One region of the Kocuria sp. CH-021 genome, then DNA from elsewhere that is predicted to be linked to it. Evidence: riboswitches for the same ligand, from Rfam matches in the RefSeq annotation. Region 1 holds a riboswitch; the other holds the start of a gene.
What was found. Region 1 has a riboswitch for S-adenosylmethionine ahead of ACPYN7_RS17025 (methylenetetrahydrofolate reductase). Riboswitches for the same ligand answer to the same signal wherever they lie in the genome.
Positions count from the first base shown of each region.

Region 2: linked by a shared signal. The riboswitch ahead of ACPYN7_RS03580 (O-acetylhomoserine aminocarboxypropyltransferase/cysteine synthase family protein) and the one ahead of ACPYN7_RS17025 (methylenetetrahydrofolate reductase) in region 1 are both predicted to bind S-adenosylmethionine.

Region 1 is NZ_JBNAFK010000030.1:14,680-22,445, reverse strand. Features, by position in the region: gene ACPYN7_RS17040 (ABC transporter permease) at 1-237, shown strand, start outside; gene ACPYN7_RS17035 (ABC transporter ATP-binding protein) at 378-1,133, shown strand; gene metE (5-methyltetrahydropteroyltriglutamate--homocysteine S-methyltransferase) at 1,238-3,643, opposite strand; gene ACPYN7_RS17025 (methylenetetrahydrofolate reductase) at 3,709-4,635, opposite strand; SAM riboswitch class I at 4,707-4,813, opposite strand; gene ACPYN7_RS17020 (glycosyltransferase) at 5,018-6,013, shown strand; gene ACPYN7_RS17015 (hypothetical protein) at 6,010-7,425, shown strand; gene ACPYN7_RS17010 (ArsR/SmtB family transcription factor) at 7,472-7,766, shown strand, end outside.
Region 2 is NZ_JBNAFK010000003.1:224,333-232,098, reverse strand. Features, by position in the region: gene ACPYN7_RS03595 (alanine/glycine:cation symporter family protein) at 1-752, shown strand, start outside; gene ACPYN7_RS03590 (OsmC family protein) at 813-1,334, shown strand; gene ACPYN7_RS03585 (CoA-binding protein) at 1,399-1,893, opposite strand; gene ACPYN7_RS03580 (O-acetylhomoserine aminocarboxypropyltransferase/cysteine synthase family protein) at 1,890-3,233, opposite strand; SAM riboswitch class I at 3,315-3,413, opposite strand; gene ACPYN7_RS03575 (SLC13 family permease) at 3,524-5,143, opposite strand; gene ACPYN7_RS03570 (succinate dehydrogenase/fumarate reductase iron-sulfur subunit) at 5,224-5,946, opposite strand; gene ACPYN7_RS03565 (succinate dehydrogenase) at 6,071-6,829, opposite strand; gene ACPYN7_RS03560 (AMP-binding protein) at 6,916-7,766, opposite strand, start outside.

The DNA.
Region 1 (7,766 bases):
GTGCTGCGGGACGCCCTGGCCCAGGCCGCCGCGGTCCTCCTGCTGGGCGTCCTCGCCGGCGGCCTCGGGGGACTGGCCGGCGGACTCGCCGCCGGGACCGCGGTCCCGTTCGCGCTGACTCCCGCCACTGTCCTGGTCCCGGTCCTGGGCGTGTTCGTCCTGGGCACGGCCGGGGCCCTGCTCGCCACCCGCCGCGTCTCGTCCGTCGATCCCCTGCTCGCCCTCGGAGGCAACTGACCATGCGCGCTGACCACTCCCGCAGGACCACGCCGTTCCGCACCACCCCGGCCCCGGCAACGTCGCCGGACACCTCCGCCGTGACATCCGCCGTGACTTCCACCGTGACATCCGCGGCGACATCCGGCGTGACATCCGGCGTGACATCCGCCGTGGCCTCCGCGGCAGCACCCGCGACGAACGCCGCGGCGACGTCCTCCGGGGCCGTGCTCCGACTGGAGGACGTCACCCTCGCCTATCCCGACGGGACGGACGGGAACGGCCGCCCCCGCACCGTCCGGGCACTGGACGCCGTGGACCTCGCTGCGGAGGCCGGCACGGTCACCGCCCTGGTGGGCCCCTCGGGGTCCGGCAAGTCGTCCCTGCTGGCCGTGGCCGCCACCCTGGTCCGGCCCAGCGCCGGGGCGGTGCTCCTCGCCGGCCGGGAGATCACCGGCCTGCCCGAGCGCGAGCTCGCGCGACTGCGCCGGACCCGGATCGGGATGGTCTTCCAGCAGCCCAATCTGCTGCCGTCCCTGACGGCCCTGGAGCAGCTCGTGCTCACCGCCCACGTGCGGGGAGCCCGGGGCAGGGACCTCGAGGCGGCCCGGGAGCGGGCGGGCGGGCTGCTCGAGCTCGTCGGCCTGGGCGCGGCGGCCGCCCGGCGCCCGCACCAGCTCTCCGGGGGGCAGCGGCAGCGGGTGAACATCGCGCGGGCACTGATGGGCTCGCCGCAGGTGCTGCTGGTGGACGAGCCGACCGCGGCCCTGGACCACCACCGGGCCCGCGAGGTCCTCGGCCTGATCGTGGACGCCACCCGGCGGTTCGGCACGGCCACGGTCGTGGTCACCCACGACACCGAGCTCGTCCCGCTCGCCGACCGGTGCGTGACCATGCGCGACGGCCGCCTGCGCTGAGCCCGCGCCCGACGGGGTGCCGACCCGTGACCCGCAGGAGCCCGTACGACCACGGCGGATCGTGGGCGTGCGGGCTCCCGCGGGTCGACGGGTGGGCCCGGGGGTCAGCCGCGCTCGCCGTGCTGGACGATCAGCGGCAGGCCGGCCGGCTGCGCCACGCGCTCGCGCGCGGTCCGGGCCGCCGCCACGAGGTGCTCCAGCGACGCCCTGGTCTCCGCGTAGCCGCGGGTCTTCAGGCCGCAGTCCGGGTTGACCCACAGGGTCCGCGCCGGGACGTGCTCGAGGGCCCGCTCGAGCAGCTGCTCGATCTCCTCCTGGGCGGGCACGCGCGGGGAGTGGATGTCCCACACGCCCGGGCCGATGCCCCGGGAGAAGCCGGCGGCCTCGAGGTCGGTCAGCACCTCCATCCGGGACCGGGCCGCCTCGATGCTCGTGACGTCGGCGTCCAGGCCGTCGATCGCCCCGACCACCTCGCCGAACTCCGAGTAGCACAGGTGGGTGTGGATCTGGGTCGCGTCCCGCACCCCCGAGGTGGCCAGGCGGAACGCGTCCACCGACCAGCCCAGGTAGGCGGGCTGGTCCGCGCGGCGCAGCGGCAGCAGCTCCCGCAGCGCCGGCTCGTCGACCTGGATGATCCCGATCCCGGCGGCCTCGAGGTCCGCGACCTCGTCCCGCAGCGCGAGGGCCACCTGGTTCGCGGTCTCCGCGAGCGGCTGGTCGTCGCGCACGAAGGACCACGCGAGGATCGTGACCGGGCCCGTCAGCATGCCCTTGACCGGCCTGTCGGTGAGGGACTGGGCGTGGCTGATCCACGGGACCGTGAACGCCTCGCCGCGCAGGCCCTCGCCCTCCCGGCTGACGTCGCCCCACAGGATCGAGGGACGGGTGCAGCGGGAGCCGTAGGACTGCACCCAGCCGTGCACGGTGGTCGCGAAGCCGTCGAGGTGCTCGGCGAAGTACTGGACCATGTCGTTGCGCTCGGCCTCGCCGTGCACCAGCACGTCCAGGCCCAGCTCCTCCTGCAGCCGCACGACCCGCTCGATCTCCTCGCGCAGGAAGGCGTCGTACCGGTCGTCCGTGAGGGTCCCGGCCCGGTGCTGGGCGCGGGCGGCGCGGACCTCGGGCGTCTGCGGGAAGGAGCCGATCGTGGTGGTGGGCAGCGGGGGGAGGGGTCCGGACGCCGTGAAGGACCGCCCCTCCTGCGCGGCCCGGCGGACCTCCGCGGGCGCGCGTCCGATGTCGGCGGCGGTCAGCGCCCCGGCGCGCTCCCGCACGGCCGTGTCCCGGACCCCCGCGGCGGTCTCCCGGGTGCGCCGGGCCTCGGCCGCCTCGGCCAGCTCCTCCGCGACCGCCTCCGTCCCGGCGGCGAGACCGCGGGCCAGGGTGACGATCTCGCCGACCTTCTGGTCGGCGAAGGCGAGCCAGCTCCGCAGCAGCGGGTCCAGCCCGGTCTCCTCGGCCACGTCGTGCGGGACGTGGAACAGGGACGTGGAGGAGGCCACGGACACCAGGACGCCGCCGGCGGCCAGCTCCGCGAGCCGGTCGAGCCGGCCGGCCAGGTCGGCCCGCCACACGTTGTGCCCGTCGACGGCTCCGGCCACGAGCACGGCGGAGTCCTCGTCCCGGAAGAGCTCCAGCTCCTCGGGAGAGGGCGCCGCGCCCTTGACGAGGTCGAGGTGCAGGGCCTCCACGCCGGAGCAGGCCAGGGGGTGCAGCAGCGGCCCGGGCGAGCCGTAGGAGGTGGTGACGAACAGCTGCGGGCGCCGGGGCACGGCGGACAGGGCCGTGTAGGCGTCCCACACGGACGCGGCGAGCTGCTCCGCCGGGACGTGCTGGTCCGCCACGAGCGCCGGCTCCTCCAGCTGCACCCAGTCCGCGCCGGCCGCGGCCAGCTCGCCCAGCAGCTCCGCGTACACCGGGAGCAGCTCGGGGAGCCGCCGCAGCGGGTCGAAGCCCGCGGGGGCGTCGTCGTCGGCCTTGGCGAGGAGGAGGAAGGACACGGGTCCCACGAGGACCGGCCGGACGGTGAAGCCGTGCGCCGCGGCGCGGCGGACGTCCGCCACCAGCCGGTCGGCGGTGGCGCGGAACGGGGTGTCCGGGCCGATCTCCGGCACGAGGTAGTGGTAGTTGGTGTCGAACCACTTGGTGAGCTCGAGCGGGGCGCGGCCGGCGTCCCCGCGGGCGAGCACGAAGCTCGCGTCGAGGTCGAGCCGGCCCTCGGGGTCGGCGAGGTCGGCGAAGCGGGACGGGACCGCCCCGAGGGCCACGGTGGTGTCCAGCACCTGGTCGTAGAGGGGGAACGCCGCGGGCAGGGACGAGTCCCGGGCGCCGAGGCCCAGCTCCACGAGCCGGCGGTGGGTCGCCAGCTGCAGCTGGGCGGCCGCCGACTCGAGCTCCTCGCGGGTCGAGCGCCCGGCCCAGTAGGCCTCGAGGGCCTTCTTCAGCTCGCGGCGGCGGCCGATCCGGGGGTAGCCGGTGATGGTGGCGGCGGGGAACGGGACAGTGCTCATGGGGATCTCCTGAAGGGTGTCGTGAGGTCGAGAGGTCTCGTGCGGAACGGTGGGGCGGTGCGTGCTCACGCGGGGAGCAGCAGGTCGTCGAGCGGGACGGGCACGTGCGGGGCGCGGGGGAGGTCCACGTGCTCCAGCAGGTCCAGCGCGGCCCGGTGCTCGTTGAAGGTGTAGAGGTGCAGGCCGGGAGCCCCGGCGTCCAGGGCGGCGCGGGCCAGCCGGGCCGCGAAGGCCACGCCGGCGCGGTGCCGCTCCGCGGGGCCGGACGCGTCCTCCAGCGCGGCGGCCAGGCCGGGATGGGGCGCCAGGCCGGCCAGCCGGCACAGGGTCCGCAGCCGCCCCGGATCGGTGACCGGCATGATCCCGGGGACGATCGGGATGGTCACCCCCGCCGCCGTCGCCGCCGCGACCAGGCGCTCGTAGCGCTGCGGGCGGAAGTAGACCTGCGTGATCGCGAAGTCCGCCCCGGCGCGCTGCTTGGCCAGCAGCACCTCCACGTCGTGCCGGAACGAGGGCGACTCCGGGTGCCGGGTCGGATAGGCCGCCACGCCCACGGCGAGCCGGCCGGCCGCCAGGGAGGCCGTGTGGCGCTGCTCGACCTCGCGCACGAGCTCCACGAGCTCGCCGGCGTGCCGCAGCTCGCCCGGCGCCGCCTCCGGGTCCCGGTCCCCGCGCAGGGCCAGGACGCCCCGCACGCCGCGGCGGACCAGGGTGGCCACGGTCCGCTCCAGCTCGGCCCGGCTGCTGCCGACGCACGTCAGGTGCGCCAGGGGCCGCAGGCTCGTGCGCGCCAGGAGGTGGTCGAGCAGGGCGAGCGAGCTGTCCCGGCGCTGCTCGTCCCCGCTGTACGTCACCGAGACGTGGTCGGGACGGGTGGGCTCGAGCTCCTCGATGGTCCGCAGCAGCGTCGCGGCGCTCGCCGCGCCGCGGGGCGGATAGAGCTCGTAGGACAGGGACGGCGGCGCCGGCCGGGCGATCGGGCGTGGTGTCACGTTCTTCCTCCAAGGGTCACCCCGAGGGAGGGCGGCAACCGTCCCGGGGCGGACCCGGGAGGGAAGCGACAGCTCCATCGGTCCTGGCGGGAGCACCGTTCCGCGCACCCCGTGGCGGGGGCGCGGATGGTTGCTGCGGCGTCGACGAGCCAGGTCTCTCGGCCGCTCTGGATAGATGCAGGACCCATTCCAGCGGCCGCCCCGCCGTGCTGCCAAGTGCGGGCGCCCAGAAGACGCCGGAGCGCGGACTGTGACGACCGGGACGTCACGGGGCGCAACACGGACGCACGGCGACGCACGGGCGGTGGAGGGCGGTCCGGCGCCCGGGCCCGGCCTCGGCATAATGGACGGGCCCCCGCCCGGACCGCAGGAACGAGTGCCCATGCCTCCCACCCCCCGCATCGTGGCCGTCGTGCCGTGCCACAACGAGGAAGCGGCGATCGCGAAGGTCGTCACGGATCTGCACGCCGCCGTGCCCGGCATCGAGGTGCACGTCTACGACAACTGTTCGACGGACGGCACCGCCGAGGCCGCCCGGCGGGCCGGGGCGCAGGTCCGGCGCGAGGAGGAGAAGGGCAAGGGCAACGTGGTCCGGCGGGCCTTCGCGGACCTGGACGCCGACGTCTACCTGCTCGTCGACGGCGACGACACCTACGACGTCGCCGACGCCCCCGCCATGATCGACACCCTGCTGTCCGGGCCCTACGACCACGTGCTGGGCGTGCGCCGGCAGACCACCAGCACCGCGTACCGGTCGGGGCACGAGTCCGGCAACAGGTTCTTCAACGGGCTCGTGAGCTTCGCCTTCCGCCGGAAGGTCTCCGACATGCTCAGCGGCTACCGGGTCTTCTCGCGCCGCTTCGTCAAGTCCTTCCCCGCGCTCTCGCGCGAGTTCGAGATCGAGACGGAGCTGACCGTCCACGCGGTCAACGCGCGGGTGCCGCAGGCCGAGGTGGCCGTGGGCTTCCGGGACCGGGCCGCCGGCAGCGAGAGCAAGCTGCGGACCTACCACGACGGCTTCCGGATCCTCGGCATCTTCGGGCAGCTGCTCTTCCACGAGCGGCCCCTCCTGGTCACCGGCGCCGTCTCCCTGGCCCTGTTCCTGCTGGGCCTGGCCCTCGGCCTGCCCGTGGTGGTGGAGTTCGCGGGCACCGGTCTCGTCCCCCGCTTCCCGACGGCGTTCCTGGCCGCCTCCCTGGTGCTCCTGGCGGGGGTGTTCCTGCTCATGGGCGTGCTCCTGAGCGGCCAGGCGAAGATCCGCCGGGAGACCTCCCGGCTGTTCTACCTGCGCCACCCGGCTCCCCCGTGGAGCGGCGGGGAGGCGCCGGACCGGACCGCCGGGGGCGGCCGCACGGAGGACCGGCGGCAGGTCCCGTGAGCGCGGGGCGCGAGGCCGTGCGGTCGCGGCTGCACCTCCTGCTGCCCTGGGCCCAGGGGCTGGGAATGCTCCTGGTCCTGCAGTTCGCCCTGTTCGGGCTGCTGACGCTGGGCCAGGCCGTGCCGGACCGGCCCGTCGTCGAGCACCTCGTCGCGGCGGTCGAGGACGGCACCTACGGGCCCATCGACACGATCGACCGGATGGGCACCCCCGCGGACACCTTCACCGAGTGCGTCGTGGCGGGCACGGGCCTGGGGGCGTCCCCGGAGGAGTCCGCGTTCAGCCGGGCGGTCCGGATGCCCCGGCTGGCCACCTGCGGCGGAGGCCCGGAGCAGCTGCGGGCGATCTCCGAGGGGGCCGTGCTCACCGACAACGACTACTTCAAGTACTGGGCCGGCTACACCGTGATCACGCGCCCCGTGCTGGCCCTGACCGGCCTCGAGGGCCTGCGGATCGTCTCGGGCACCCTCATGCTGCTGGCCCTGGCCGGTGCGTTCCTCGCCGTCCGCGCCGGGACGTCCACCGCCGTGGGACTGGCCCTGGTCCTGCCGTACGTGGTGGGCACGAACCTGCTGTCCACGCCCTCGACGTCCTTCAGCCAGTCCATCTCCATCGCCTTCATCTTCCTGTCCGTGATCCTCTCCGCCCTCGGGGCGGCGCGCTCGCCCCGGGCGGCCTGCGCGGGGGCGGCCCTGGGCGGGGCGCTCTTCTGCTTCGTGGACCTCCTCACGACCCCCGCCGTGCCGTGGGCGATGTCCGCCTTCGCCGTGGGGGCCGTGACGTGGTTCCACCGCCGCGAGCTCGGCGCGACCCTCGTGGCGGTGCTCCTCGCCGGGGCGGTCTGGCCGGTGGCCTTCGCGGTCACCTGGCTCGCCCGGTGGGTCTTCGCGGGGGCGTTCCTGGGCTTCCCGGCCACCCTGGAGGTGGTCCGCCGCAACGTGGGCAACCGGACCGGGGGCGACCACGCCCGGGTCTCCGAGGCGTTCGGCGCAGGGGCGCGCGTCAACGTGTCCTACTGGTGGCAGATGGTGCCCACCTCGGGGCTCGTGCTGACCGGCTGCCTGCTCGCGGCGGGCGTGGGCCTGGCCCTGGCGCTGCGCCGGGGCGGGTTCGCCCGCTGGGGCGCCGCCGCGGTGCTGGCCCTGCCGGCCGCGGCCGTGCCCGTCTGGTACACGGTGCTCAGCAACCACTCCCAGATCCACGCGTTCTTCGTCAACCGCGGGGTCGCGGCCGCGCTGGCCGTCGTCACGGCCGCGTGCCTGGCCGCGGCCGTGCGGCCGCGGCCCGAGCCCGGGGTGCCGCGCTCCGGGCGCTCGCCGGACGGGACGGCGCAGGTCCCCGGCGAGCCCGGGGAGGCTCCCGGCCGTTCCGAACCGGTCCCGGGTCTTGCCCCGCGCGCCCCACGGACGTAGCCTTTAACAACCAACAGGTTGATCAAGGAATCAGTTGACAAACACCGTGGACCCCGGCGACGACGACCTCCTCGACAAGGCCTTCCTGGCCCTCGCCGACCCGGTCCGCCGCCGCATCGTCGCCCGGCTCAGCCGGGGGCCGGCCACGGTCACCGAACTGGCGGAACCCTTCGCGATCTCCAAGCAGGCGGTCTCGAAGCACATCCAGGTCCTCGAGCAGGCGCAGCTCGTCACGCGCACCCGTGACGCCCAGCGCCGGCCCGTCCACCTGGACCCCGCACGGCTCGAGGCGCTCACCGCGTGGATCGACCGGTACCGGCTGGTCCGGGAGGAGCAGTTCC
Region 2 (7,766 bases), on a different contig from region 1:
TCCCCGCGGTGCTCGGCCAGATCCTGGAGGGGGCCTTCGGCATCCGCGAGTTCGTCACCGGCGGGCTCATCGGCGTCATCATCCAGGGCATGAAGCGCGGCCTGTTCTCCAACGAGGCCGGCATGGGCTCCGCCCCCAACGCCGGGGCCACCGCGTCCGTGTCCCACCCCGCCAAGCAGGGCTTCCTGCAGGCGCTCGGCGTGTACTTCGACACCTGGCTGATCTGCTCGATCACCGCGTTCATCGTGCTCCTCTCGGACCCCGAGCTCGGCGGCCGGGAGGGCGCGTCCCTCACCCAGTCCGCGCTCGCCCTGCAACTGGGCAACTGGGCGGTGCACTTCCTGACCGTGGCGATCTTCCTCTTCGCGTTCACGTCCGTGATCGGCAACTACTACTACGGCGAGTCCAACATCCGCTTCCTCACGGGCTCGGCCGCGGCGATGACCGCCTACCGCGTGCTCGTGCTGGTGTTCGTCTTCGGCGGTGCCGTGCTGGCCCTGGACCTCGTCTGGTCCCTGGCAGACCTGTTCATGGCGGTCATGGCCACCATCAACCTGGTGGCCCTGGTCCTGCTCTCCGGCGTGGCCGTCCGGGTGCTCAAGAACTACGAGGCCCAGCGCCAGCAGGGGGTCGAGCCGATCTTCCACAGCGGCGACGTCCCGGGTCTGTCCGGACTGGGCGCCTGGGACGGCACGGACGTGGTGACCACCCGCGCCTACTGGGAGGACCGCGTGGCCGAGCGCGCCCGCTGAGCGGACCGGTGCGGACGCCCTGCGTGGTGCCGTCCGCGCCGGACGCTCTACAGTGACAGCATGGAATCTCGAACCCAGATGACCGCCACGGAGCTCCGACAGCTCCAGGCTCCCCTCAAGGACCGCTACCGGGAGGACCCCGGGGCGGCGCGCACGCCCCTGCACTCCCAGGGCGACTTCCGGGACCCCGGACTGACCTGCACGGTCGACACCTGGGCGGGCCCCGTGCGGGGCGGACCGCACGCCGCCACCGGCGGGGACGGCAGCGACGCCTGCTCCGGGGACATGCTCCTCGACGCCCTCCTGGCCTGCGCCGGGGTGACCCTGCGCAGCGTGGCCACCGCCATGGGCGTGGAGGTGCGCTCGGCCGAGCTGACCGCCGACGGCATGTTCGACGCCCGCGGCACGCTGGGCGTCGACCGGACCGTGCCCGTCGGGGTCCAGGACGTCGTGGTGACCGCCCGGGTGGACGCGGAGGTCGACGACAGCGCGCTGGAGCGCCTCGCGCGGGCCACGGAGCGCTACTGCGTGGTCAGCCAGAGCCTGAAGGCGGACGTGCGGTTCGTCCTCGAGCGCGCGTAGCGGCCTGCCGCTCGCGGCGCGGAACGGTCCCGGAGGCCCCAGGCCTCCGGGACCGTTCCGCGTCTCAGGCCAGGACCTGCCGCCTCGCCGAGATGACCCCGGTGTTGAAGCCGGCCAGGTGGAGCCCGCCGTGGAAGCGGGCGTGCTCGATCTTCACGCAGCGGTCCATGACCACCGTGAGCCCGCCCTCCTCGGCGATCCGCGCGGCCTCCTCGTGCCAGGAGCCCAGCTGCAGCCACAGCGTCCTGGCCCCGACGGCCACCGCGTCGCGGGCCACGTCCGGGAGGTCGTCGTGGCGCCGGAACGCGTCGACCACGTCGGGGACCTCCGGCAGGTCCGCCAGCGACGGGTAGACCGGCCGGCCCATGATCTCCCGCAGCACCGGGTTGACGAAGTACACCCGGTACGGCGAGGACGACAGCAGGTAGGTCGAGACGAAGTAGGAGGCGCGGGAGGGCTTGTCGGAGGCCCCCACGATGGCGATCGACTCGGTGCCGTGCAGGATCTTCAGCCGCTCGGGGGCGCTCGGCCCCGTCCAGGTGCGGGTCTCGGCGGTCATCGGAGCACTCCTTCGGCGGTCGGTGCGGACTCCCGGGAGAGCCCGGTCGCCGCGGAGAGGGCCTGGTCCAGGTCCCAGAGGATGTCCTCGACGTCCTCGAGGCCCACCGACAGGCGGATGAGGTCCTCCCGCACCCCGGCCCGCAGCAGCTGCTCGGCGCTCAGCTGCTGGTGGGTGGTCGAGGCCGGGTGCAGGACGAGGGTGCGGGCGTCGCCGATGTTGGCCAGGTGGCTGGCCAGCTGCAGGTTCTCGATGAAGCGGGCGCCGACCTCCCGTCCGCCGAGCCGCTCGGTGGGGGAGACCCCGAACGCGAACACGGCGCCCGGGCCGAGGGGCAGGTACTTCTGCGCCCGGTCGTGGTGGGGATGGCTCGGCAGCCCCGCCCAGTCGACGTAGGAGACGCGCGGGTCCTCCTCCAGCCAGCGCGCGACGACGTGCGCGTTGGCCAGGTGCGCGTCCATCCGCTGCGGCAGCGTCTCGACGCCCTGGAGCAGGTTCCACGCGGACTGGGGCGCCAGGGCGGGGCCGATGTCCCGCAGCTGCTCGGTGCGCAGCCTGGTCAGGAACCCGTACTCCCCGAAGTTCCCCCACCAGGTGACGTCGTTGTACGTCGGCACCGGCTCGGTCATGGACGGGAAGTTGCCGTTCGCCCAGTCGAAGCGGCCGGACTCGACGACGACGCCGCCCAGCGTGGTGCCGTGGCCGCCCAGGAACTTGGTCGCCGAGTGGATGACGATGTCCGCCCCGTGCTCGAACGGGCGGATCAGGTAGGGCGGGGTCATCGTCGAGTCGACGACGAGCGGGACGCCGGCCTCGTGCGCGACCGCGGCGAGGCCCTCCAGGTCGGCGATCTCCCCGGACGGGTTGGCCACGACCTCCGTGTAGACGGCCTTCGTCCCCGGGCGCACGGCGGCCCGGTAGTCGGCGGGGTCCGTGCCCGGGACGAACGTGGTCTCGATGCCGAAGCGGCGCAGGGTGACGTCCAGCTGGGTGACCGTCCCCCCGTAGAGCTGCGCGGAGGCCACGATGTGGTCCCCGGCCTGGGCAAGGGCGGCGAACACGAGGAACTCGGCGGACATCCCGGAGGCGGTGGCCACGGCGCCGATGCCGCCCTCGAGGGAGGCGATGCGCTCCTCGAACGCCGCGACGGTCGGGTTGCCGATGCGGGAGTAGATGTTGCCGTACTTCTGCAGGGCGAACAGGTTGGCGGCGTCGTCGGCGTCCTTGAAGACGAACGAGCTGGTCTGGTAGATCGGGACCGCGCGGGCGCCGTGCTCGGCGTCGGGGGTGCCCCCGGCGTGCAGGGCGCGGGTGCGGAACCCGAACTGGTGGTCGGCCATGGGGAGAACTCCTCGTGCGAGTGGTGCCGCTGGACGGTCCCGGGCGGAGACGGACCCGGGCGAGCGGTCCGGGGGTGCGCTGCTCCATCGGTCCTGGCGGTAGCACCGTGCGGTCTGCGACGTCGACCACGGTTGCTGCGGCGTCGTCGATCCAGGTCTCTCGGCCGCTCGGGATGGCTGCCTCCCATTGTGCTGCCCCGGGCGGCCCCGCGCCAACCGGGCGCACGCTCCGCCGTGCGGCGTCCGGCCGGCCCCGCGGCGGCGGCCGGCCGGACGTGCACGAGAACCGGTCAGATCACCAGGCCCAGCGCGAACGGGCCGATCAGCACGGTGAAGATCGTGATCAGGATGACGCCCACGATGTTGAGCACCACGCCGCCGCGCACCATCTCGGCGATCTTGACCTGGCCGGTGGCGAAGACGATGGCGTTGGGCGGGGTGCCCACCGGCAGCATGAACGCGCACGTGGCCGCCAGCGCCGCCGGGATGAGCAGCGTCATGGGGTCCACCCCGATCCCGACGGCGACCCCGCCCAGGATCGGGATGAACGTGGCGGCCGTGGCGGTGTTGGACGTGATCTCGGTCAGGAGCAGCACGATCAGCACGACCGCGGCCAGCAGCAGCACGATCGGCAGCGCGCCCAGCCCGCTGACCTGCTCGCCGAACCAGGCGTCCAGGCCCGTGCCGGCCACGGCGGCGGCCAGGGACAGGCCGCCGCCGAAGAGCAGGAGCACGCCCCAGGGCAGGCCCTCCTCGGCGTCGTTCCACTCCAGGGTCATGTTCCCCTGCTTGTCGCCGGGGAGCAGGAAGAGCAGCACGCCGGCGCCGATGGCGACCACCGTGTCGTCGAAGAGGTCCAGCCAGGGCAGCTGCTCGCCGATGTCGCCGATCCCGGAGAGCAGCCCCGGGACGATCCAGAAGAACGCCGCGGTCACGAACACGCCCAGCACGATCTTCTCGCCCTGGCTCATCGGGCCGAGGGCGGCGATCTCCTCGTTGATCAGCTCCTTGCCGCCCGGCACCTCGTCGAGGTGGAAGCGGAAGATGACGCGGGTGATGATCAGCCACGCGAGCCCGATGAAGACGATCACGATGGGCACGCCGAGCATCATCCACTGCGCGAAGCCCACGGTCCGGCCCAGCTCCTCGCTGATGTAGCCGGCGACGATCGCGTTGGGCGGGGAGCCCAGCAGCGTGCCCAGGCCGCCGATGGTGGCCGCCCAGGCGATCGCCAGGACCAGGGCCACGCCGAACAGGCGCACGTCGCGGTCGTCGATGACGTCGCTGATGGCCTTGCCGGAGCGGATGTCCTCACCCATGGCCCCGGCCTCCGCCCGGGTGCCGGCGTGCCTGCTGTTCTCGACCACCAGGGTCAGCACGGACAGGCCGATGGGCAGCATCATCAACGTGGTGGCCGTGTTGGACACCCACATCGACAGGAAGGCCGTGGAGATCATCAGGCCCAGGATGATCTGGCGGGGGTGGGTGCCCACGCGGTGCAGGGTGAGCAGTGCGATCCGGCGGTGCAGGTTCCACTTCTGCATGGCGATCGCGATCAGGAAGCCGCCCAGGAACAGGAACACGATCGGGTTGGCGTAGGGCGCCGTGACCTCGGAGACCTCGAGGGCCGTGAGCACCGGGAAGAGCACGATCGGCAGCAGCGAGGTGATCGACAGCGGCACCGCCTCGGTCATCCACCAGACCGCCATCAGCGCGGCGACGGCGCCCACGATCCGGGCGTCGGCCGAGACCTCCGCGCCGTCGAGCAGGAACCAGACCAGCAGGGCCAGGAGCACGCCGAGGCCGCGGTAGAGCCAGGTCCTGCCGGGGGCGCGAGCGGGGTCGCGGTCCTCCGGCTCGTAGTCGAACTCTCCCTGTTCGGGGACGATGTTGCCGGGGCGCTCGCTCATGTGATCCACCTCACGGGTCTCGAGGACGTGCCCGAAAAGTAGCAGTCACCTCCCCGCGCGGCAAGACACGCCGCGCGGGGTCACCGCGGACCCGGCGCGTCCCCGCCCCGGCGCGGGAAGCGGTTGCGCAGGTACTCCTGCGCCACCGCGGAGAGGTTCTCGACCGGCAGCCCGGCCGGGCAGACCTCCACGCAGTCGCCGAGCAGGGAGCAGGGGCCGAACTGCTCCTCCGCCGCGTCGATCACCTTGGCCGAGCGCTCCCGGCGCTCGGCGTCGTCCTTGGCCAGCGGCGGCAGCTCCTTGAGCATCGTGCCCACGAAGAGCTGGCCGGAGCCGTTGGGGCAGGACGCCACGCACGCCCCGCAGCTGATGCAGCCGCCGTTGGCCAGTGCCTTCATCGCCACCGGGAACTTCCCGGCCTTCGCCACCAGGCGCAGCGCCTTCTTGTCCACGGAGAGGTCCTGCTTGACCGGGAAGGAGGACGCCCGCAGGGGCTCGATGCGCACCCGGTCCCCGTCCCGGTAGGCGCCCAGGTGCTGCATGCAGCTCGCGGCGTTGCGCTCGGGTCCGTGCGCCACGCCGTCGACCGTCACCCCGCACTTGCCGCAGATCCCCTCGCGGCAGCCGTCGTCGAAGACCACCGGGTCCTCGCCGGCGGCCTCCAGCTGCGCGTTGATCCGGTCGAGCAGCTCGAGCACGGTCATCTCCGGGCTCGCGTCCGGGACGTCGTAGGCCGTGAAATCCCCGGGCTCCTCCGGGGAGGGCTGGCGCCACACGTCCACGGTCAGGGAGAAGGTGCTCACTCGCTCGGGTCCTTGTCGTCTCGTCGGGGGTCGTCTCGTGTTCGTTCGCCGGCAGGTGCCCGATCCCGCGGCAGGCCGTTCCGCAGGAGGTCGCCCCGCCGGCGGGGGAGGGCGGCCACGGGGCTCAGCGCACCGCGCGGGTCAGCACGGCCACGGGGATCGTGGTGTTGCCGGCGGCCACGGCGGCGCCGAAGGCGTTCGCGGCGATCCGCAGCCGCCGCTGGAACCGCTGGTCCCCGGGCACGCCGACGTCGTTGGCGATCTCCGGGATGCCGTGCACCAGGTGGGCGGCCAGCGCCGCCATGGACACGGCGTACGCCGCGGCCACGGGCGGCCGCGAGAGGCTGGCCACGAGGTTGCCGTAGGCGCTGCCGTGCGCGAAGCCCCGGGCCGCGGCGGGTCGGGCGCCCAGGGTCAGGTCGAGGACGTGGAAGGCCGTGAACAGCCCGAGCACGCCGCCCGTGCTGCGCATCGAGCGCTTCGCCACCGCCCAGGGGGAGCGACGGCGCCCCCGCGGGCGCCGGCCGGCGCGCGGCAGCAGCGTCCCGTTCGCCGCCCAGGACCGCGCGGTGAGCACCGCGGCGGCGCCGACGTGGACGAGCAGACCGGTGGCCAGCACGCCGCGTGCCACCCAGAGCACGGTGCCGCGCGGCAGCACGGGGGCGCCGGCGGTGCGGAGGAACGCGGCGTAGGCGTTGAACTTCTCCTCGCCCTGGTAGACCTTCAGGTTCCCGAGCAGGTGCACCAGGACGTAGGCCGAGAACAGGGCGCCGGAGCCGGCCATCGCGAGCTTGAGCTCGGTGTTCGGCAGCCCGGGCAGCAGCCCGGCCGGTGCGGGGCGGCCGGTTCCTGCGGGGCGGGGGGTGTCGTTCACGGCATTCATCCTAGGGGCGGTGCGGACTGGGACGTCACAAGTCTCAACGTCCTTGCGGAGCGGGTCGCGGGCCGTCACCCGGCGTCGCCGTGCTCCTACCGCCGTGCGGCCAGGACCTCGGCGATGTGCTCCAGCGCCTCCTCGTTCTGCAGGGAGGACCGGTCGCCCAGCGGCGCCCCCTCCCACAGCTGCGCGAGCAGGCGCCGGGTGATCTTTCCGGAGCGCGTCTTCGGCAGGTCCGGGACGGCCACGACCGCCCTGGGCTTGGCGATGGGGCCGATCTCGTGCGCCACGTGCTCCCGCAGCGCCGCGGTCAGCTCGTCCGCCGGGACGCGGGCGGCCTCGGGGGCCAGCACCACGTAGGCGAGCACCGCGTGGCCGGTCAGCTCGTCGCGCACCGGCGCGGCACCGGCCTCGACCACCCACGGGTGGGTGACGAGCGCCGACTCGATCTCGATGGTGGACAGCCGGTGCCCGGAGACGTTGATGACGTCGTCGACCCGCCCCAGGATGTAGATGTCCCCCTCCTCGTCGCAGCGGGCGCCGTCCCCGGCCAGGAACCAGCCCTGCTCGGCGTAGGCCTGCCAGTAGGAGGAGAGGTAGCGCTGCGGGTCGCCCCACACGGTGCGGGCCATCGAGGGGCCGGTCCGGTCCACCACCACGAAGCCCTGCACCCCGGGCGGGACCGGCTCCCCGGCCTCGTCCACCACGCGGGTGGAGATCCCCGGGACCGCCCGGGTGGCGCAGCCCGGCTTCAGGGCGGTGTGCGGCGCTCCGTCGTCGAACGTCCCCGGGGGCGCGAACTGCGGGTCGTGCGGGCGGGGGGACATCACGGTGGCGCCCGTCTCGGACTGCCACCACGTGTCCACGAACGGCACCTCGTCCCGGCCCAGCTGGGCGCGCAGCCAGCGCCACGCCTCCGGGTTGATCGACTCCCCCACGGAGC